DNA from 3 places in the Allobosea sp. RIT-PG3_2 genome. Region 3 is predicted to be linked to each of the others. Evidence: riboswitches for the same ligand, from Rfam matches in the RefSeq annotation. Region 3 holds a riboswitch; each other region holds the start of a gene.
What was found. Region 3 has a riboswitch for thiamine pyrophosphate ahead of AC2FAN_RS15355 (LuxE/PaaK family acyltransferase). Riboswitches for the same ligand answer to the same signal wherever they lie in the genome.
Positions count from the first base shown of each region.

Region 1: another riboswitch for thiamine pyrophosphate. It lies ahead of thiO (glycine oxidase ThiO); the one in region 3 lies ahead of AC2FAN_RS15355 (LuxE/PaaK family acyltransferase).
Region 2: another riboswitch for thiamine pyrophosphate. It lies ahead of thiC (phosphomethylpyrimidine synthase ThiC); the one in region 3 lies ahead of AC2FAN_RS15355 (LuxE/PaaK family acyltransferase).

Region 1 covers NZ_JBXWCA010000001.1:863,826-870,788, reverse strand. The annotation lists gene cls (cardiolipin synthase) at 1-684, shown strand, start outside; gene AC2FAN_RS03925 (hypothetical protein) at 814-1,098, opposite strand; tRNA gene AC2FAN_RS03920 (tRNA-Ser) at 1,513-1,603, opposite strand; TPP riboswitch at 1,814-1,915, shown strand; gene thiO (glycine oxidase ThiO) at 1,998-2,993, shown strand; gene thiS (sulfur carrier protein ThiS) at 2,977-3,174, shown strand; gene AC2FAN_RS03905 (thiazole synthase) at 3,176-3,949, shown strand; gene AC2FAN_RS03900 (thiamine phosphate synthase) at 3,964-4,572, shown strand; gene AC2FAN_RS03895 (Rdx family protein) at 4,738-5,052, opposite strand; gene AC2FAN_RS03890 (carboxypeptidase M32) at 5,186-6,679, opposite strand; gene AC2FAN_RS03885 (NADH:flavin oxidoreductase/NADH oxidase) at 6,849-6,963, opposite strand, start outside.
Region 2 covers NZ_JBXWCA010000002.1:678,234-685,196, forward strand. The annotation lists gene thiC (phosphomethylpyrimidine synthase ThiC) at 1-1,569, opposite strand, end outside; TPP riboswitch at 1,647-1,750, opposite strand; gene AC2FAN_RS08795 (hypothetical protein) at 1,820-2,017, opposite strand; gene AC2FAN_RS08800 (OmpA family protein) at 2,456-3,364, opposite strand; gene AC2FAN_RS08805 (hypothetical protein) at 4,230-4,385, shown strand; gene AC2FAN_RS08810 (polysaccharide deacetylase family protein) at 4,720-5,619, opposite strand; gene AC2FAN_RS08815 (dipeptide ABC transporter ATP-binding protein) at 5,799-6,963, opposite strand, start outside.
Region 3 covers NZ_JBXWCA010000004.1:437,699-444,661, reverse strand. The annotation lists gene AC2FAN_RS15380 (branched-chain amino acid ABC transporter permease) at 1-94, shown strand, start outside; gene AC2FAN_RS15375 (ABC transporter ATP-binding protein) at 91-855, shown strand; gene AC2FAN_RS15370 (ABC transporter ATP-binding protein) at 836-1,552, shown strand; gene AC2FAN_RS15365 (2-hydroxyacid dehydrogenase) at 1,565-2,530, opposite strand; gene ggt (gamma-glutamyltransferase) at 2,551-4,227, opposite strand; TPP riboswitch at 4,366-4,494, shown strand; gene AC2FAN_RS15355 (LuxE/PaaK family acyltransferase) at 4,584-5,660, shown strand; gene AC2FAN_RS15350 (acyl-CoA reductase) at 5,665-6,963, shown strand, end outside.

The sequences.
Region 1 (6,963 bases), on a different contig from region 3:
TGGCGCGACAATCACTATCGGCTCGAAGGACCCGCGGTTTCGGAATTGCAGGCCGCGTTCGCCGAACACTGGATCGAGGCAACAGGCGAGTTATTGATGGGAGACCGGTTCTTCCCGTCCATCAAACCCGATGGACAGCTGGATGCCCAAGTCGTCGTCAGCTCGACTCATCAACGCAACGTCATGCATCTCATGCTGATGACGGCGCTTGCCGCGGCTCAAAAGAGCATCCGGATCGGCACCCCTTATTTCGTTCCTGACGCGATCACGCGACAGCAATTGCTGGAGGCGAGAAAGCGCGGCGTGGACATCGAAATCATCGTGCCGGGCGAGAGGACCGATGCGCGCCTTGTCCAGAAAGCATCGCGGCATTTTTGGGGAGAATTGCTCGAGGCCGGCATCAAGATCCATGAATTCGAGCCAACGATGTATCACTGCAAGCTCGTGATCGTCGACGACGTCTGGACCTCGGTAGGCTCCACCAACATCGACGAGCGCGCCCTTCGCCTGAACGACGAGGCGAACATCAATTTCTACGATCGGGAGTTCGCACGCCATCAGATCGCGATGTTCTTGTCCGATCTGAAGCGCTCGACACCCTACACGATAACCAAATGGCGACAGAGACCCATGAGCGAGAGATTCTCCGACTGGCTGGCAGGCCTTCTGCGCACACAGATTTAGGCGGCGGCAAGGGTGGATCATAGCAGGTGCCCGCTCATCGCGCTGGCCAACCCACCGGCACTTGAAGGGGCGAGGGGTTCTCGATTGATACCCGGTTTGGGCTATTGCCGCAGGCGAGACATCATGCGGTCAATGTTCTTGCTTATCTTCGGTTACATCGACGCGAATATCCAACGGGGTCGGCGTGTCTTCGGCGACGGCCAAGAACTGCTGCACTGCGCCCGACACCAGTGCAGCTCGGTCGCTCGTGCCCGACTTCCAAAGGCCGATGATGATGTGAGCCAAACGTTCCCGCTGAGCGGAAACCATGAGCGGATCCGAGATGGAATCGCTGCCAATCGCGCTCCACGCCTCTTCGAAACCTGCTTCCAACACGGCGAATTCTTCAGGCTCGACAAGGGAACGAAGTGGCATGGGTCTCGTTTGCTGCTCGATGAGGAAAGGGGTCTCTCATTGGAATGATTTTAAGTTAGCTCGCGACTAGCGATGTGTCGCCATGAATTTTAGCCGCCTCGACGTCCGGCTCTGGGGAGAGTGCTCGCGAATGTCGTGGCGTGTGTGACCCGCCCGTCCGGCGGCCTGTCATGCAGCTCGTAACGCTTGCTGCGCTGATCGCCCAGCGTCGAACTGTTTCGCCTCTATCACACACCTTGGCTCGACGGGTCGGGCTATCGAATCAATATCAATTGACGACGCAGGACCATCGACTTTCTGTCGAGCAGCCCCTGATGTTCCAAAGCCGGCCGTTGCGCGCTTTGTGAGACAGTTTTGTTAGAACCGTCGCGACTCGGGAAGTAAATACGCGATTTCAGGATGTTAGAGAGGGAGTGGCGGAGACGGAGGGATTCGAACCCTCGATACCCTTGTGGGGTATGCTCATTTAGCAAACGAGTGCCTTCAGCCTCTCGGCCACGTCTCCGGCGAGAGGCTCTATGCCCGATTGCAGCGCCCTTTGACAAGCCTTGCCGACAACTTCCTTCGGGTTCGCTGTGCATGTTGGCAGCAGAGGGCGCAGAGCACTCCTTCGCACGGGAGCGCTAGGTGGGCGGCGCCCCTCCAGGCGGCGCTCGTTGCAACGGCGTCTTGCGTCGGTTTGCCTTGCCCCGGGGTGATCCGCTTATTAGATTGCGTCTGTCCGTTGGGGTGCCGAAAGGCTGAGAGGTGCGCGTCGCGCCAACCCATCGCACCTGATCCGGGTAATGCCGGCGAAGGGAACGGTCTTCGGCTCGCAGACAAAGCTGCTCGCGCCTTTGGCCGCTGCCTTCCCGGGAGCAGGGAAAAGCATGGCGGCTGCATCCAGCCCTTATCGGAACATGAACGTCGCGGTGGTCGGCGCCGGTGTCGTTGGCCTTGCCTGCGCCACCGAACTGGTCGCGCGCGGGGCGCAGGTCACCATCCATGAGCGCGGCCCGCGCATCGGTGCCGCAGCCTGCTCATGGTATGCCGGCGGCATGCTCGCCCCTTGGTGCGAGGGCGAAAGCGCCGAGGAGCCGGTGATCCGGCTGGGCCATGAGGCAGCGGGCTGGTGGGAGCGGCACGCGGACGGGGTGGTTCGCCGGGGCACGCTCGTCGTCGCGCCGAGCCGTGATCGCTCGGAGCTGCGCCGCTTCGGCCAGCGCACCAGCCATTTCGAGGAGATCGATGGCGAGGCGATCGCTGGGCTGGAGCCCGATCTCGCCGGGCGCTTTTCGCGCGGGCTGTTCTTCGCTGACGAGGCGCATCTCGATCCGCGCAAGGCGATCGCGGCCTTGGCCGAACGCCTCCTTGCAAAGGGCGTGGCGGTGCATTTCGACAGCGCGGTCGAACCGGCCGATCTCGATGCCGAGATCGTCCTCGACTGTCGGGGGCTTTCGGCGCGCGACGTCCTGCCTGATCTGCGCGGCGTCAAGGGCGAGATGCTGTTGCTGAAGAGCGACGAGGTCCGCTTGTCGCGCCCCGTAAGGCTGCTGCATCCGCGCATCCCGCTCTACATCGTTCCGCGGGCCGGCGGCATCTTCATGGTCGGCGCGACGATGATCGAGAGCGGCGAGCGCAGCCGCATCTCGGCCCGCTCGATGCTGGAGCTGCTCGGCGCGGCCTATGCGCTGCATCCCGCCTTCGGTGAGGCGGAGGTCGTCGAGATCGGGACCGATGCGCGCCCGGCCTTCCCCGACAACCTGCCGCGGCTGACGCGCCGCGGCCGGGTGATCCATGTCAACGGGCTCTACCGTCACGGCTTCCTGCTCAGCCCCGCCATGGCGCGGATGGCGGCGGATGCCGTGATGAACCCGCAATCACGACCGGAGATGCTGCATGACCTTGCTGCTTAACGGCGCGCCGCAGGAGATCGCCGCGAAGACGCTGGCCGAGGCGCTGGCCGAGCTCGGCTATGCCGGCCGCATCGTCGCGACGGCGGTGAACGGCGATTTCGTGCCGGCTCGCAAGCGCGCTGAAGTGATCTTGAACGACGGCGACCGCATCGAGGTCGTCGCCCCGATGCAGGGAGGCTGAGATGGCATCCTTCTATGGCTTCGAGCCGCAAAACCCGCTTTTCCTCGGCACGGCGCAATATCCGTCGCCCGCCATCCTCGCCGAGGCGGTGAAGCGCTCCGGCGTCGAGGTCGTCACCGTTTCGCTGCGCCGGGAATCGTCCGGTGGCGCGGCGGGGCAGGCGTTCTGGGCGCTCATCCGCGAGCTCGGCGTCAAGGTGCTGCCGAACACAGCGGGCTGCCACACGGTGAAAGAGGCGGTGACCACGGCGCAGATGGCCCGCGAGGTCTTCGGCACCGACTGGATCAAGCTCGAGGTCATCGGCGAGGACGACACGCTTCAGCCGGATGTGATCGCGCTGGTCGAAGCCGCCCGCATCCTCGCCGATGACGGCTTCAAGGTCTTCCCCTACACGACAGAGGACATCGTCATCGGCGGGCGCCTGCTCGACGCCGGCTGCGAGGTGCTGATGCCCTGGGGCGCGCCGATCGGATCGGGCAGGGGGCTCAACAACCCGTACGGGCTGCGGACCATGCGCCAGCATTTCCCGGATATTCCACTCGTCGTCGACGCCGGCATCGGCCTGCCCTCCCATGCCGCGCAGGCGATGGAGCTGGGCTATGACGGCATCCTGCTCAACACGGCCGTCGCCAGGGCAGGGGACCCGGCCGCGATGGCGGAGGCCTTCGCGCTCGCCATCCGCGCAGGCCGGCTCGCTTTCGAGGCGCAGCCGATCGAGGCGCGCGACATGGCAGCTCCCTCCACGCCCGTCATGGGCAAGGCCTTCCTGGCATGAAAGACCTGTCTCGCATGAAGCTCGATCCGTTCTATCCCATCTTCGACAGCGCCGACTGGCTGGAGCGGATGCTGCCGCTCGGCGTGAAGCTGGTGCAATTGCGCGTCAAGGATCGGCCCGAAATCGAGGTTGCCCGCGAGATCGCTCGCGCCAAGCGGCTCTGCGCGGCAGCTGGCTGCGTGCTCGTCGTCAACGACTACTGGAAGCTCGCCATCGCGGAGGGCTGCGATTTCCTCCATCTCGGTCAGGAGGATCTCGACACCGCCGATCTCGGCGCGATCCGCAAGGCTGGCCTCAAGCTCGGCGTCAGCAGCCATGACGAGGCCGAGCTGGAGCGCGCGCTGGCGACGGAGCCGGATTATGTCGCGCTCGGCCCGGTCTATCCGACAATCCTCAAGCAGATGCGCTTCGGCCCGCAAGGGCTGGAGCGGCTTGGCGAGTGGAAGCGCCGCATCGGCGACCTGCCGCTGGTCGGCATCGGCGGCATTTCGCTGGAACGCGCGCCGGGCGTTTTCGACGCCGGCGCCGACATCGTGGCAGCCGTGACCGACATCACGCTGAACGCCGATCCCGAGGAGCGGTTGAAATCCTGGGTGGCGGCGACGCGGAAGCACGCGGTCTGAAGAGGCGCGCCGTTGCGCCTCCGGATATGGCACGGAACCACTCGGTCATCCCGGACAAGCTGCGAAGCAGCGCAGATCCGGGATCCATCGTAGAGCGCGGAGCCCTACGATGGATCCCGGCGCTCCGCTTTGCTGCAGCCGGGATGACGACGTAATTCCTAAGTCTCAGCTCTCCGCTTCCGTCGACATCGTGTGCCCGTCGACATGGCCGAGGCTGCGCTCGGGGTCGAGCCGGTCGCGCACGCGCTGCTTCAGCACCTTGGAATCCGGGAATCCGCCATCGGTCTTGCGGTCCCAGATCAGCTCGCCGTCATAGGTGATCTGGAAGATGCCGCCCGTGCGCGGGATCAGCGCGACCTCGCCGAGATCCTGCCCGAAGGTGGAGAGCAACTCCTGCCCCAGCCAGGCCGAGCGCAGCATCCAGTTGCACATCGAGCAATAGGTGATGGCGATGCGGGGGGCGGGCTTGGTCTGGGTCATGATCGGTCACCGAAGCGGGAGGTCGTTTCCGACATCCCGCTTCCGGCCCCTTGATGCAAGCCCGAAAGCGGCATGGCGGATCAGCATGAAGCCGCGGACAAGTCTTTGTTTCGAATAAATAAAATCAGAAAGATCAAGCCTCTTCGATATAACGGCGGCGCAGATGCGCCTTGAACACGGAGGCGTCGAGCGGCCGGCCCGTCGCTTCGGTGAGCAGATCGTCGGTCGGGAGCAGAGAGCCCTTGCCGTGGATGTTGGCGCGCAGCCAGCCGACCAGCGGGCTGAAATCGCCCTTGCCGATGCCGGGCAGGATGCCTGGCTCGGCCCGGCAGGCGGCGTCGAAGATCTGCGCCGCCGTCATCGCGCCGAGCGTATAGGTCGGGAAATAGCCCCAGCCGCCGGAGGGCCAGTGGATATCCTGCAGGCAACCGACCCGGTCGTCGGGCACGGTGACGCCGAGCAGGGATTTCATCCCGGCGTTCCAGGCGGCAGGCAGTTCGGCGAGCGGCATCTCGTTGGCGATCAGCGCCTTCTCCAGCCGGTAGCGCAGGATGACATGGGCCGGATAGGTCACCTCGTCGGCATCGACGCGGATGAAGCCGGGCTCGACGCGCGTATAACGGTGCCACATCGCCTCGGTCTCCCAGGCGGGGCCGGCGCCACCGAAGCTCTCGCGCATCAGCGGCGCGGCGAAGGCGAGGAACTGGCGCGAGCGACAGGCCTGCATCTCCATCAGCAGCGACTGGCTTTCATGGATACTCATGCCGCGCGCGGCGCCGACCGGCTGGTTCATATGGCCCTGTGGCCGGCCCTGCTCGTAGAGCGCATGGCCGGTCTCGTGCAGCACGCCCATCAGCGCCTTGGTGAAGTCGGCCTCGTCGTAGCGCGTGGTGATGCGCACATCGTTGTCGGCACCGCCGCAGAAGGGATGGGTCGAGATGTCGAGCCGCCCGCGCTCGAAATCGTAGCCTAGCGCTGCCATCAGGCGCAGGCCGAGCGCGCGCTGTGTCTCGGTCGCGAACGGACCTTCGAGCGCCGGCAGTGCCGGCCGGCGCGCCTGCACCGCCATCGCTTCCTGTGTGAAGCCGGGCAGGAAGGCGGCGAGATCGTCGAAGAGCCCGTCGATCTTTGCCGAGCTGCCGCCTGGCTCATAATCGTTGAGCAACGCGTCGTAGGGCGAGACGCCGAGCTTCTCGCCCTTGGCCTTGCCGATCTGGCGCTGGAGGTTCAGCACCTCGGCGAGATAGGGCAGCAACCCCGCGAAATCGGAATCGACCCGCGCTTGCCGCCAGCGCATCTCGCAGGCCGAGACCGCCTTGCTCGATGCCTCGACGAGATCGGCGGGCAGCGCGGTGTCGACCGTCCAGACGCGCCGGATCTCGCGCAGGTTGGCCTTCTCCCAGGCGCCGAGACCGCCGTCGTTTTCGGCCTCCGCGAGCCAGCCGCCGATGCGGGCGTCTGTCGCCAGGCCGTGGCGCATCACATGCAGCAGCGCCATGCTTTCGGCCCGCGTCTCGGCGGCGCCTTTCGGCATCATCGTGTCATTGTCCCATTGCAGGATGCCGACGGCGTTGGAGAGCGCGGCGATGCGGCCGAAATGGGCGGCGAGGTCGGAATAGGCGGTCATGTCTCGGCGTTTCTCGCGATTCTACGGGGCTTGATATCGCACGCGGTCACCCCGGGCGACCGGAGGGAGACCCGGGGTCCATGCCGGAGTGCTTCCGAAGAAGCTTTAGGCATGGATCCCGGATCTGCGTTTCGCTCCGTCCGGGATGACCGGGAGCAGCAAGACGAACTCAGGCGAACAGCTTGGAATACTGTCGCGGCTGAGAGCGCAGATACTGGTTCGGCGCCTTGACGCTGGCGCCGAGCTCTGCCGCCGCATGCCAGGGCCAGCGCGGATTGTAGAGG
Region 2 (6,963 bases), on a different contig from region 3:
ATCGTCCCTGATCTTCGCGGCCGGATGGCCCTTGGCGAGGTCGGCGGCGTGCGCCGCGATCCGATAGGTGATGACGCCGGTCTTGACGTCGTCGCGGTCGGGCAGGCCGAGATGCTCCTTCGGCGTGACGTAGCAGAGCATGGCGCAGCCATACCAGCCGATCATCGCCGCGCCGATGCCGGAGGTGATGTGGTCGTAGCCCGGCGCGATATCGGTGGTCAGCGGTCCCAGCGTGTAGAAGGGCGCCTCGCCGCATTCACGGAGCTGCTTGTCCATGTTCTCCTTGATCTTGTGCATCGGCACGTGGCCGGGGCCCTCGATCATGACCTGACAGCCCTTGTCCCAGGCGATCTTGGTGAGCTCGCCCAGCGTCTCCAGCTCGGCGAACTGGGCGCGGTCGTTGGCGTCGGCGATCGAACCGGGGCGCAATCCGTCGCCGAGCGAGAACGAGACGTCGTATTTGCGCATGATCTCGCAGATCTCGTCGAAACGCTCGTAGAGGAAGCTCTCGCGGTGATGCGCCAGGCACCAGCGCGCCATGATCGAGCCGCCGCGCGAGACGATGCCGGTGACGCGGGATGCCGTCAGCGGAACATAGGGCAATCTCACGCCGGCGTGGATGGTGAAGTAGTCGACGCCCTGCTCGGCCTGCTCGACCAGCGTGTCCTTGAACACCTCCCAGTCGAGCTTGATCGGATCGCCGCCGACCTTCTCCAGCGCCTGATAGATCGGCACCGTGCCGATGGGGACCGGCGAATTGCGCAGGATCCAGGAGCGGATGTTGTGGATGTTGCGGCCGGTCGACAGGTCCATGACGGTGTCGGCGCCCCAGCGTATCGCCCAGACCAGCTTCTCGACCTCCTCGGCCGCGCCCGAGGTCACGGCGGAATTGCCGATATTGGCGTTGATCTTGACCAGGAAGTTGCGGCCGATCGCTATCGGCTCCAGCTCGGGGTGGTTGATGTTGGCCGGGATGATGGCGCGGCCGCGCGCGATCTCCTCGCGGACGAATTCGGGCGTGACGAATTCCGGCACCGAGGCGCCGAAGCTCTCGCCATCGGCATGGCGCTCCCTGGCACCTTCCAGCATGGCGGCGCGGCCGAGATTCTCGCGATGGGCGACATAGATCATCTCGGGCGTGACGATGCCGGCCTTCGCGAACTCGTATTGCGTCGTCATCTGGCCCGGCTTCGCCTCGAGGATCGGGCGCGCGGCCGGGCAGGCGGGAACGAGCTGCGCCTCGCTGATATGGCCGTTATCGGCGGCCGTGACTGTGCGGCCGGGCACGGTCTGGAAGCCGCGCGCATCGAGCCAAGCGCGGCGCGGCTGGGCCAGGCCGGCATTCAGGTCGATTCGGGCGTCGGTCTCGGTGAACGGGCCGGAGGGATCGTAGATCCGCACCGGCGGCTCGGCATCGGTGGTCAGCATGACCTCGCGAAAGGGCACGCGCATCTCCGGATGATCCGGCGGCGCGACATAGATCTTGCGCGAACCGATGATCGGGCCGGTCGTCACACTTTGCGGCGCGGCCTTGACGCTGTTCTTCAGGGTTTTGGTGTGGGCATTCATGAGGATCTCCTCCTTGATACAGGTCAGGAGATCCGGGCTTGAAAGCGGTCCAGTCGCTGTCTGCGGGCACGATTCGACTCTAACCCGCGTTCCAGTCCCTCCGCCGGTATGACCCGGATCAGGTTCGATGGGTTCGGCGGTCAGGCCATCTCAGCTCTTGCGAGCACCCCTCGGAACAGCACCGAGGTTAGGCGTAGCGCCGCCGCTTGGCAACGGGCTGCGTGACGAACGATTGGAGGATGGAAGTGGATCAGGCCGTCAGGTCGACCAGGGCGCCCTGCCCGGCCGGAAGCGTCGCCTGTATCTGTTCGACGCTCTGCTGGAGCATGGCGACGAGGCCCTGATCGGCCTGCGCGTTCTGTTTGATCATCTCGACGGACAGTGCGTGCTGCGTCGAGGCGGTCTGCATCGTGACGATGCTGCGGGCAAGGGAAACGGCGTCGCTCATACGGCGACGCTAGTTCGCCGACCTTGCCAAATCCTGAACGGCCCCGCTCAGGGCGCGCTGATCGACGGCACCGGGCGCGGCATCGGCGGGTCGCGATTTGGCTGCGGCGCCGCCTGTGCGCGGTCGTCGCGCGGGGCGCGGATTTCCGTGCGCGGCACGGGCCTCTCACTGGCTGGCGCGCGAACGGCCTCGCCTGCGCGAGGAGCCAGCGGCACACCCGGCGCCCGCTGCTTCACGGCGGCAGGAGCACTCTGAGCCAGTGCCGGAAGCGCCGCAAACGAGCCCGCCATCATCAGGCCGGCATCACCAGATCAAGCTTTTTCATGACTGAACCTCCCTTCGGCTTGTCCTCCGGGAGATGAAACCGCCGCAGAAGGCGGCAGTTCCCTGCGTCCAGGTAAGAACGGGGCCGCTCGTCGAGCAGCCCCGTTCCCATCGTCACTGGTTCTGGCCGCTGAGCAGCGGCGTGATGCGCCGCAGCGTCACGCGCCGGTTCTCGCGTGCCGCGTCCTGCGTGTTGATCTTCAGATACTGCTCGCCATAGCCCTGCGTCGTCAGGTTCTCCGGCGGGATCTGGAAATCGCGCGTCAGGATCTCGGCGACGGACTGCGCGCGGCGATCCGAGAGCGAGAGATTATCGACATCGGCGCCGACGGCGTCGGTATGTCCCTCGACGAGGAAGACCTCGTTGGGCGCGCGCTGCAGGGCGCGCCGGACGGAGTCCGCGATCACGGACAGGCGCTGCGCCTGTTCGGGCGCGATCTGCCAGGAACCGGTGTCGAAGGTGATCGTGTCGATGTCGACGCTGCGCATGCGGGCGCGCAGATCCGGCGAGTAGCGGACCTCGTCCAGCGTGTAGCGACGCGGGATCGCGGCGATCGGCGGCGCCGTGATCGTCTCGTAGATCAGCGCCTCGTCGGCCTGATCGGCATCGACGATATAGCGCTCGCGCGGGATCGGCAGCGGCGGCGCCGGCAGCACGACGACATCGTCGGCGAAACGGCCGGGACGGTCGCGCAGCGTGTTGTCGATGATGATCACCTCGCGATTGTCGCGGTCGATGCGGGTGCGGCGGATCAGACGGCCCTCCTCGTCCGTGACGGTGACGATGCGCGTGCCGTCGGGGCGCTCGAAGACCATGCGGTTCTCGTCGCCGCGGCGCTCGGAGCGGCCCTGCCAACCGAGATCGCGGAAACGCTGATCCTCGTCGCGGCGGATGATGGCGCGGCCGTCATCGTCGCGGATGATGGTGCGGCCGGGCTCGCGGATGATGGTGACGTCACCCTCGCGGCGCTCCTCGCGGCGGCTGCGGATATCCTCGAAGCGCTGCGCGCCCTGCGTCGCCATGATGCCGCCGATGACGCCGGCGCCGAGGCCGATCGCACCTGCGACGCCGGGCGAGATGCCGCCGCGACGACCTTCGCGCTGGGGCGGCTGAGTCGGGAAAGCCCCACCGGCGGGCGGCTGACCTGGAGCAATGCCGGGCTGAACAGGGGCGGGAGCAACACCCGGTTGTGCAGCGGATGGCGGCGCTCCGGGCGCGGGACGTCCCGGCGCGGCACCAGCGGGCGGAATCGGGGCTGTGGCGCCGGGCTGGGCCGGAGCACCCGGAGCCGCCGCCGGAGGCGCTCCCGGAGCGGGGCGCGGCGGCTGAACCGGAGCCGCACCCGCGGGCGGAGTCGGAGCGGTTGCGCCCGGTTGCGCAGGGGCGGCGGGACCGCCGGGCGCTGCGGCCGGAGGCGCCACGGGCTGCGGTGCTGCGGCCGGCGGACGGGCTTGGGGCGGCGCAGCCGAGGGTGGCACGGCCGGGCCGCCACGCGGAACGGCCGAAGGCGCAGCTCCGGCACCCGGCTGAGCCGGCGCGGGAGCGGCAGCCGGCGGCGTTCCCGGCGTCGGGCGCGGCTGCCCGGCGGGAGCGGAGGGTGCGGTGCCGGGCTGCGGCGCAGCCGCCGGAGGACGAGGCTGAGATGGAGCTGCCGAGGGAGGCACGGCCGGGCCACCGCGCGGAACGGCCGATGGCGGGGAGCCCGGCTGGGCGGGAGCAGGAGGCGGAGCCGCTTGCGGGCGCTGGCCGGGCTGTGCGCCAGGAGCGGAGGCCGGCGGTGCAGGCGGCTGGGAAGGCGCGGCGCGCGGCGGCGTCGGCACGGTAGGTTCGGCCGGCGGTCGCGGTGGCGTCGGGCGCGCTGCCGGAGGCTGGCCGGGTGCGGGCGCCATGTTCGGGGCGGGACGCGGCTGCGCCGGAGCCTCGCTCGGCATGGCCGGGCGTTGCGGCTGCGGACGGGCGGCCGGCGGCTCGGCGCGCGGCTGGGGAGCGGCGGGTGGCGGCGGCGCGGGGATGGCGGGCGGCTGCGGCGGGCGCGGCGCTTGAGGCGCGCCGGGAACCGCTGGGCGCTCCGGCCCGCGCTGGCCCGGCTGCGCTCCCGGTGGACGCGGCTCCTGCGGCCGCTGGCGCGGCCCGCGCCCGGGCTCTTCGTCGCCGGGAGCCGGGGCCTGGACGAGTTGCAGCCCGGCTTGAGCGAAGGCTTGTCCGGCCTGCGAAAGGACGAGGGCAGGCAGGACGGTCCCGACCAGCAACCAGCTTTTCGTGCGCATTACAATTCCCGTCATTCGTTTCAACTTGGGGGTATCAGGCCGTTGGCGGCCTGAACCCGCGATGAAGCGAAAACGGCGAGAATCGGGCAATGGTTCCGGCCTTGCAGGCCTCAGAGACCAGCCTGCGCCTTCACATAGGCCGCGATCTCGGCATGGCTCGCGAACCAGCAATCGCCCTTCGCCTTGGCGAGCTGGATCAGCTCCTCGAGGATCCAGAGGCGCGAGCGATAGGTGATGACATGCGGATGCATGGTCAGCAGAAAGAGCCCGCCATCGGCATAAGCTCCCTCGAATTCGCGGCGGAAGATATCGAAGACCGCTTCGGGTGGCGTATAGGGCCGAAGCGCCTGAAAGCGGTTCATGTTGAAGTAGACCGCGTCGTCGCGAATCCACTCGACCGGCAATTCGACCATACCGGTCGCCTCGCCCTTCTCGACGATCTCGTAGGGGTCGTCGTCTGCGAAGAGCGAGGAATCGTAGAGCAGGCCAAGCTCACGCTCGACGGCGAGCGTCACCTCCGAGAAATCCCAGGACGGTGTGCGCATGCCGACCGGCCTGACGCCGGTGATCTTTTCCAGCGTATCGGCCGAGCGCAGGTGCAGTTCGCGCTCATCCGCCGGCGGCACCGCCGTGTTCACCTCGTGAATCCAGCCATGGAGGCCGATCTCATGGCCTTCGCCGACGATGCGGCGCTGCTCATCGGGATAGAGCAGCGCCGTGACGGCCGGCACGAAGAAGCTCGCCTGGATGTCCTGTTTCTTCAACAGGTCCAGAATGCGCGGGATGCCGACGCGATTGCCGTACTGCCCCCAGGAGAGACGCCCGACCGATTTGCCGCCGTCGCGCAGTTCGTTGGTCTCGTGGTCGACGTCGAAGGAGAGCGCTACGGCGCAGCGGGCGCCGTTCTTCCATCTGGCGGGCTTGAGGTTGCGGCCGGCGCGCACGCGCTCGACCTTGCCGCGCCAGACCTCTTCCGGCCATTGCCAGGGCAGGAGTTCGGATTCGGACATGGATCGCTCCTTCTCAAATTCTCTCGACGGACAATGACATTTGCGCCGGCATCCTGGCCGAAGCGAAGCGTAGCGCCGGGATCCATCATGGGGCTCCGACGCCCTGCGATGGATCCCGGATCTGCGCGGCTACGCCGCTTGTCCGGGATGACGGCGCGTATTTCCGAAACGACGACGGCTCACGCCACCGGCAGCACCGGCACAGCCGCCAACAGCCTCTTCGTATAATCGTGCTGCGGGTTGTCGTAGACATCGCTGGCCGGGCCGCTCTCGACGATCTTCCCGCGATACATGATCGCGACGCGGTCGCAGAGATGGCGGACGACCGAGAGGTCGTGCGAGATGAAGATCAGCGTCAGGTCGAGTTCCTGCCTGAGCCGTATCAGCAGGTTGATGATCTGCGCCTGGATGGAAACGTCGAGCGAGGCGACCGGCTCGTCGCAAACCACGACGTCCGGCTGCATCGCGAGCGCGCGGGCTATGGCGACGCGCTGGCGCTGGCCGCCCGAGAACTGATGCGGATAGCGGACGGCGAAGGCCGGATCGAGCCCGACCGCCGCCAACCACTGACGGACATACTCCTTGGCCTGCCCGCGCCCGATCAGCCCATGCGTCAGCGGCCCCTCGGCAATGGAATCGCCGACCGTCATGCGCGGATTGAGCGAGGCGAAAGGGTCCTGAAAGATGGTCTGGACGCGCGTCGTGATCTTGTGAGGATGCGTGCCCGCGCTCATCACCGGAGCATCGTCGATCGCGACGCGGCCGGTATCGGGCGCATAGATGCCGGCCGCCACGCGCCCAAGTGTCGACTTGCCGGAGCCGGATTCGCCGACGAGGCCGAGCGCCTCGCCGCGCCTCAGGACCAGCGTGACGTCGTCGACCGCCTGCACCGCGACAGGCGCTCTGGAGAAGCCGGCCTTCTGCGCCAGCTTGCGGAACAGCCCGGGCGTCTGCTCGAAGCGCTTGGCGACATGCTCGATGCGAACATAGTGCGCCGCGTCCCTCGCCGGCGGCGCTGCATCCTTCGCCATGCGCGGCGGCGGAGCTACGTCGGAGCCGGCGCCGCCGGCCAGCAGCGCGCCGGGCTCGGAGCGAGAGGGCAGCGCGTCGAGCAGCCCACGCGTATAGGGATGCTGCGGATGCGTCAGCACGTCGAGCGTCGGGCCGGCCTCGACGATCCTGCCGTGGCGCATGACGCAGACATGGTCGGCGAGCGAGGCGACGACGGCGAGGTCGTGGCTGATCCAGATCAGCGCCGTGCCGAGCTCGGCGACCAGCTCCTTCATCTCCGCGAGAATCTCGGCCTGGACGGAGACATCGAGCGCGGTGGTCGGCTCGTCGCAG
Region 3 (6,963 bases):
CGCCATCGTGCTGTTCGCCCCGCGCGGGCTTTCGGGATCGCTGGACGAGCTGGCTCGGCTGCTGACGCGCCGACGCTGGGGGGCAGGCCGATGACCGCCCTGTTCGAGGTTTCGCATCTCTCGAAGCAATTCGGCGGGCTCAAGGTCAATCACGACCTCTCCCTCGCGATGGCCGCGGGCGAGCGGCTGGCGCTGATCGGCCCGAACGGGGCCGGCAAGACCACCTTCGTCAACCTCGTCACCGGTCGCATCCCGCCGAGCGCCGGCAGCGTCCGTCTCGCGGGGGAGGACATCACCGCGCTCGGCGCCGTCAAGCGCGTCAGGCGCGGGCTCGTCCGCACCTTCCAGGTCACGCGCCTCTTCCCGGACATGACGCCCGAAGAGCACGTCGTCATGACCATCCTGCAGCGGCTCGGCCGCGCGACGCGCATCTTCGCCCGCTTCCATGGCGATTCCGAAGCCCGCGACGAGGCCGCCGACATTCTCGCGACGCTCGGGCTCACCGAGGTCTCCGGCCGCAAGGTCGCCACCATCGCCTATGGCCAGCAGCGCCTGCTCGAGATCGCGATCGCGCTGGCGCAGCGCCCGAAGGTGCTGCTGCTCGACGAGCCGGCGGCCGGCGTACCCTCCGCCGACACCCCACGCATCGAGGAGGCGCTGGCCCGTCTGCCGCCCTCGCTCGCCGTGCTGATGATCGAGCACGACATGGACCTCGTCTTCCGCTTCGCGAAGCGGGTCGTGGTGCTGGCGGCGGGCGAGCTCATCTTCCAGGGCCTGCCGGCCGACGTCGCCAGGGATCCCAAGGTCCGTGAAGCCTATCTCGGGAACTACGCGCATGCCGGCAGCCACGCTTGACGTCCGCGCCCTGAGCGCCGGCTACGGCCAGACCCATGTGCTGGAGGATGTCTCGTTCTCCGTGCCCGCAGGCGGACGCCTCTCCATTCTTGGCCGCAATGGCATGGGCAAGACCACGCTGATGGCGAGCCTGATGGGGCTGGCGCGCCGCTATGCCGGCAGCATCAGCCTCGGCGGAGCCGACATCACAGCGCTTGGCACCGCCGCCCGCGCCCATAGCGGCATCGGCCTCGTCCCCCAGACCCGCGAAATCTTCAGGGGCCTGACGGTGGAGGAGAACCTCTTCGCCGGGCTCAAGGGTCGCCCCCGCAGCGCGATCGAGGAGGCCTATGCGCTGTTTCCGCGCCTGCAGGAACGCCGGCGCAATCTCGGCTCCCAACTCTCGGGCGGCGAGCAGCAGATGCTGGCGACGGCGCGCACCATCCTAGGCCAGCCCTCGGTGCTGCTGCTCGACGAGCCGCTGGAGGGCTTGGCACCGGTCATCTGCGACATGCTGATGGAGGCTTTCACCCGGCTCGCCGGCAGCGGCGCGATGACGATCCTCTTCGTCGAGCAGCGCTTGGAGAGCGCCCTCGACTTTGCCGAGGATGTCATTGTCCTCGAACGCGGACGGATCGTCTGGTCGGGCAAGCCGGCCGCGCTACGCGCCGATGCCGAGGTGCTCGAACGCTATGTGGGTGTCGGCGGGCTGCACTGAGCCGCTGAAGCCTCACACCACCAGATCGCGCTCCGGCACAGGCTCGCCGCGCGAAACGCGCGCCATGTTGTCGAACATGCGCTTCACGGTCGGCGCGAAATTATCGGCGGCCATCGCGGCGAGATGCGGCGTCACCACGAGATTGTCGAGGGTCAGAAGCTCGCTGTCGGCCGGCAGCGGCTCGATCGAGAACACGTCCATCGCCGCGCCGGCAATCTCCCGCGCCCGGAGCGCCGCGACAAGATCGGCCTCGTTGACCACGCCGCCACGCGCGACATTGACCAGCACCGCCGTCTTCTTCATCGCCTTGAACGCTGCCGCATCGATCAGATTGGTCGTCTCCGGCGTCAGCGGGCAATGCAGCGAGACCATGTCGGACTGCGCCAGAATGTCCGGCAGCGATGCATGCCGGACGCCGAGCGCCGCTTCCGCCTCGGCGTCGAGCGGCTGGCGCTTGCTGTAGAGGATCGTGCAGCCGAAGCCCTTGAGCAGCTTCGCCAGATTCTGGCCGATCGCGCCGAAGCCGACGATGCCGACCGTCTTGCCCGAGAGCATGAAGGGATCGCCCGGCAGTTTGCCGGTCGCCCAATGCCCCTGCTTCAGCTCGGCATGGCCATAGCCGATGAAGCGCAGCGCCGAGAGCGCCAGCCCGAGCGCGAATTCGGCCACCGGCACGGAATTGGAGCCGGTGGTGCGCGCCACGGTGATGCCGAGATCCTTTGCGGCGGCAATGTCGATATTGTCGTAGCCGACGCCCCATTTATGCAGCAGCTTCAGCTTCCTCGCTGCGCCCAGCACCTCCCGCGAGACGCCGACCTGGCCCGAGATCGCGTAATCGGCCTCGGCGATGATCTGCTTCATATGATCGTCGCCGCGCGCCGTGCCGTGGGTGAACACGAAGCCGGGCGGGAGCAGCGCCCGCATGCGCTCGGCGCGCTCGGGGCTGGTCATGTCGAGGAGGACGATGGTCTCGGGCATTGAATTTTCCGGGAATACGGTCAGATGGTGAAGCGTGCGCCGGCACGGGCAAGCCCGCCCGAGATGGCAACCGGCGTGCCATCGGCGCGCCAGCAGGCGGCCCCGGTCAGCGTGCCATCCGCATTGAAGGCGATGGCGTTCATGCCGCCTGCGACGCGCGGCGAGCGCACGACGCGATGGCCGCGTGCCGCGAGTTCCTGTGCCACCGCCTCGGGGATGGCTTCCTCGAGTTCAAGCACGCCGCCCTCGGTCCAGACGCGCGGCGCCTCGACCGCCTCCTGCAAGGTCATGCGATGGTCGATCAGGTTGACGATCGCCTGCAATGCGGAGGGAAAGATGCGCAGCGCCCCCGGCAGGCCGAGCGCGAAAGCGATTTTCCCGCCCTTCAGCGCCATCATCGGCGCCATCGAGGTGAAAACCCGCTTGCCTGGCGCGATCGAAAGCGCCCGGCCGGGATGCGGATCGAAGTTGAACATGTAGTTGTTGGCGATCATCCCGGTGCCGGGAATCTGGACGCAGGCGCCGAACAGCCCGTTGATCGTCTGCGTCGCGCTGACGACGTTGCCCTGTGCATCGGCCACGGTGACATGGGTCGTATCGGCGGATTCGCCGCCTGACAGTCCGGCCGTCCAGCTCTTCGCCTCGCCCACCGCGATCAGGGCGCGGCGCTCGTCGGCATAGGCCTTGTCGATCAACTTATTGACCGGGACCTTGACGAAGGCCGGATCGGCCGTCGCCACTGCCCGGTCGGCGAAGGCGATCTTCAGCGCCTCGGCCAGCAGATGCACCGCGTCCGTCGAGCCGAAGCCGAGCGCGCCGATATCGTAGCCTTCGAGGATGTTGAGCATCTGCGTGATGTGCACGCCGGAGGAGGAAGGCGGCGGCGGGCCGACGATCTCATAGCCGCGATAGGAGCCACGGATCGGCTCGCGCAATTCGATGCTGTAATTGGCGAGATCGGTCTGATCGATCAGCCCGGCATGGGCAGCCATGTAGTCGGTCAGCGCCCTTCCGAGCCGCCCGCCATAGAGTGCCTGCGGCCCTTCTGCCGCGATCAGCCTCAGGCTCGCGGCATAGTCTGACTGGACCAGCCTTGTGCCGGGCTGGAGCGGCTGGCCGCCCGGCAGCAGCATTGCCGCAAGGCCGGGATCTTCAGCGAGATCGGCGGCGTTGTCGGTGATGCAGTTCGAGAGATAGGGCGTGACGACGAAGCCCTGCTCGGCCAGCCCGATGGCCGGCTGCAGCACCTCTGCCAGCGGCAACGTGCCGAAACGGGCGAGCGCCTCGCACCACCCCTTCAACGCGCCGGGAACCGCGACCGCCTTGGCCCCGATCAAATTCTCCCGGTCGCGCGTATCGCGCTGCTTGCCGATCTCGTCTGAGAGGCAATCGTACATGTCCGCCGTCGCATGGCCCGGCGCTGTCGAGAGATTGTCGATCACGACATGGCGGCCATCGACGAGGCGGATATGGCTCAGGCCGCCGCCGAGGATGCCGACCATCATCGGTTCCACCACCGTCAACGCGAACAGCGAGGCGACCGCGGCGTCGATCGCATTGCCACCGGCTAGCAGCATCTGCGCGCCCGCCGCCGAGGCGAGCGGATGATTGGTGACGACCATCCCGCGCGAGCCGGTGGCCGGCTTCTTCTCGCAGGTGAAAGAGGCGATGCGGGGCGGCGGAGCGGAAACGTTCATGGGCGGCACATCAACGCTTTTGCGGCCCGACGTCGAGCCTCTTCTTCGGCATGCGCGCCATGTTCGGGCCACTCACCCACAATCGGCGGCCTTGTGCCGGCAACGCTTGACAAGGCAGGGGCCGAGGCCCCACCTAAACCCTGTTCCCAGGGGGGCCTCGCTAGGAGGCTGAGATTCCGCCCGCGGGGCTTTCGAGCTCGGCAACGCGGTGACCCTCCGAACCTGATCCGGATCATACCGGCGTAGGGATGCGGGACAGGCGGCCATCGAGGCCCCGATTCCAGCTGCGCATGTGGTCCTCATCGCGATCGATTCCGTCCGGGCAAGCCGGCGGGTCGGGCAGGAGCGGGCTTAAGATGACGCAAGCCGAGATCATCGACGCGCTGTTGGCGTTCATCGCGCTCCCCGATGCGTCGGATGCCGAATTCGAGGCGATGGCGCTGAAGGTCTTCGCGTATCAGTTCCGCAACAACGAGCCCTACAAGCGCTTCTGCCTGCAGCGCGGCCGCACGCCGCTCTCGGTCAGGCGCTGGCGCGACATCCCGGCCGTGCCGATCACCGCCTTCAAGGACCTGACGCTGAGCTGCAGCCCGCCGGAAGCGGCCGAGCGCGTTTTCATGACCAGCGGCACGACGCAAGGGATACGCGGCCGCAGCTACCACCCGACGCTCGCCGTCTGGAGCCGCTCGATGCTGGTGAACTTCCGTGAGCGTTTCATGCGGGGCCGCGAGCGCATCCGCATGGGCATCCTCTTCCCCGACGAAACCACCCTGCCGAACTCCTCGCTCGCGCATTATCTCGGGCTCGCCCGACGCGAATGCGGCACGCCCGATTCGGAGGTGTTCGTCGGCTCGTCGGGTCTCGACCTCGACGGCCTTTTGTCGGCGCTGGAGCAAGCGGAGAAGAGCGGCGAGCCCTATGCCCTGCTCGGGGCGAGCTATTCCTTCGTTCCGGTGCTGGACGCGCTCGCGGCGAACGGCCGGCGCTTCGCCCTGCCCGAAGGCAGCCGCATCCTCGACACCGGCGGCTTCAAGGGCCAATCGCGCGAGCCGGGACCCGACGAGTTCTATGACGGTCTTAGCCTCGCTTTTGGCGTGCCGCGCTCGGCCTGCATCAACATGTACGGGATGACCGAGCTGAGCTCCCAGCTCTATGACGACGGCAATGCCGTCTGCCCCTCGATCAAATCCGGCCCGCACTGGATTCGCAGCCGCGTCGTCGATCCGCTGACCGGCACCGACCTGCCCGAGGGCGAGCGTGGCGTGATCGTCCATCACGACCTCGCGCATTTCAACTGCGTCTCGGCGATCCTGACCGAGGACGCCGGCGAGATCGTCCCGGGCGGATTCAAGCTGCTCGGCCGGGTCGATGGCGAGGCCTCGAAGGGCTGCTCGGTCGCGGTCGCCGAATTCCTGGCCGCAGCGCGAGGCTGATAGGGTGATCGAATATGCGGGCCATCTGCCGGGCCTGAATCGCGAGGCGCTGCGCTGGCGAGAAATCAGCCACAGCGCCTGGGGCGAGAGCGCAACCATCGCGCTGCCGGAGCTGGACGAGGCTCAGGCGGCTGCTCTCTGCGACCATGTGCGCGACAACGCCCGCATGCGGCTGAGGACGATGCCGGTCGCGCGCATCGTCGCTGCGATCGACGCCGTCATCGCGCGCCTGCTCCACCGCGAGCATCCGCTGCGGCGCAAGGCCGAGCATCTCCTGCCGATCGTCACCGGTTACGACCGCGAGACGGTGCGTCTCGGCCTCACGAGTTATCTGAAAACCTTCCGGCGCCCGCAGCTCCTGCGCTTCCTGGCCGAGGATTTCGCCAATCCCGCCATGCTCGACGGCTTCCAGCCGACGCCCAAGGGCGGCTACCTGCGCGCCCGCGGCCCGGAGCTGCTGCTGCATGTCTGGGCCGGCAATGTGCCGGCGCTTTCGCTCTGGAGCCTGATTTGCGGGCTGTTGGTCAAGGCCGGCACGATCGGCAAACTCGCCTCGGCCGAGCCGCTGACGGCGGGCTGGTTCGCTAGCCTGATCGCCGAGATCGACCCCGAACTCGGCGAATGCCTCGCCATTACCTGGTGGAAGGGCGGCGAAGCACCGGCCGAACCCGTTTTTCTGCGCGCGGCCGACACCGTGATGGCCTATGGCGGCAACGATACGCTTACGGCGCTGCGCGCCAAGCTGCCGATCACCACGCGCTTCCTGCCGCATGGCCACAAGATCGGCTTCGGGGTCGTCGCGCGCGAGGCGCTCGATAGCCGCAAGGCACCCGCGCTGGCCCGCCTCGCCGCTCATGACGTCGCCCGCTACGAGCAGCAGGGCTGCTATTCCCCGCAGATGCTTTTCGTCGAGCGCGGCGGGCGGGTCAGCCCCGCAGAATTCGCTCGCCATGTCGCGCAGGAACTCGCCGCCCTCGCCCATCGCCACCCCCGTCGCGCGCTTTCGCCGGCCGAATCCGCCTCCATCACGGCTTGGCGCAGCGCGCAGGAGATGGGCGCACTGAAAGGCGCCGCAGAACTCCTTGGCGAGCCCACCGATTCGTGGAGCGTCGCCCATGTCGAGACGCCCGAGGACCTGAGTCCGACAGGCCTCAACCGCACGCTCAAACTGGTTTCGGTCGACAGCCTCGACGAGATCCCGGCCCTCATCGCGCCCTATCGCAACTTCCTGCAGACGGCCGGGGTAGCCGCCGCGCCGGAGAGGTTGTTCCGGCTCGCGGAGCAGTTGGCTGAGGTTGGCGTC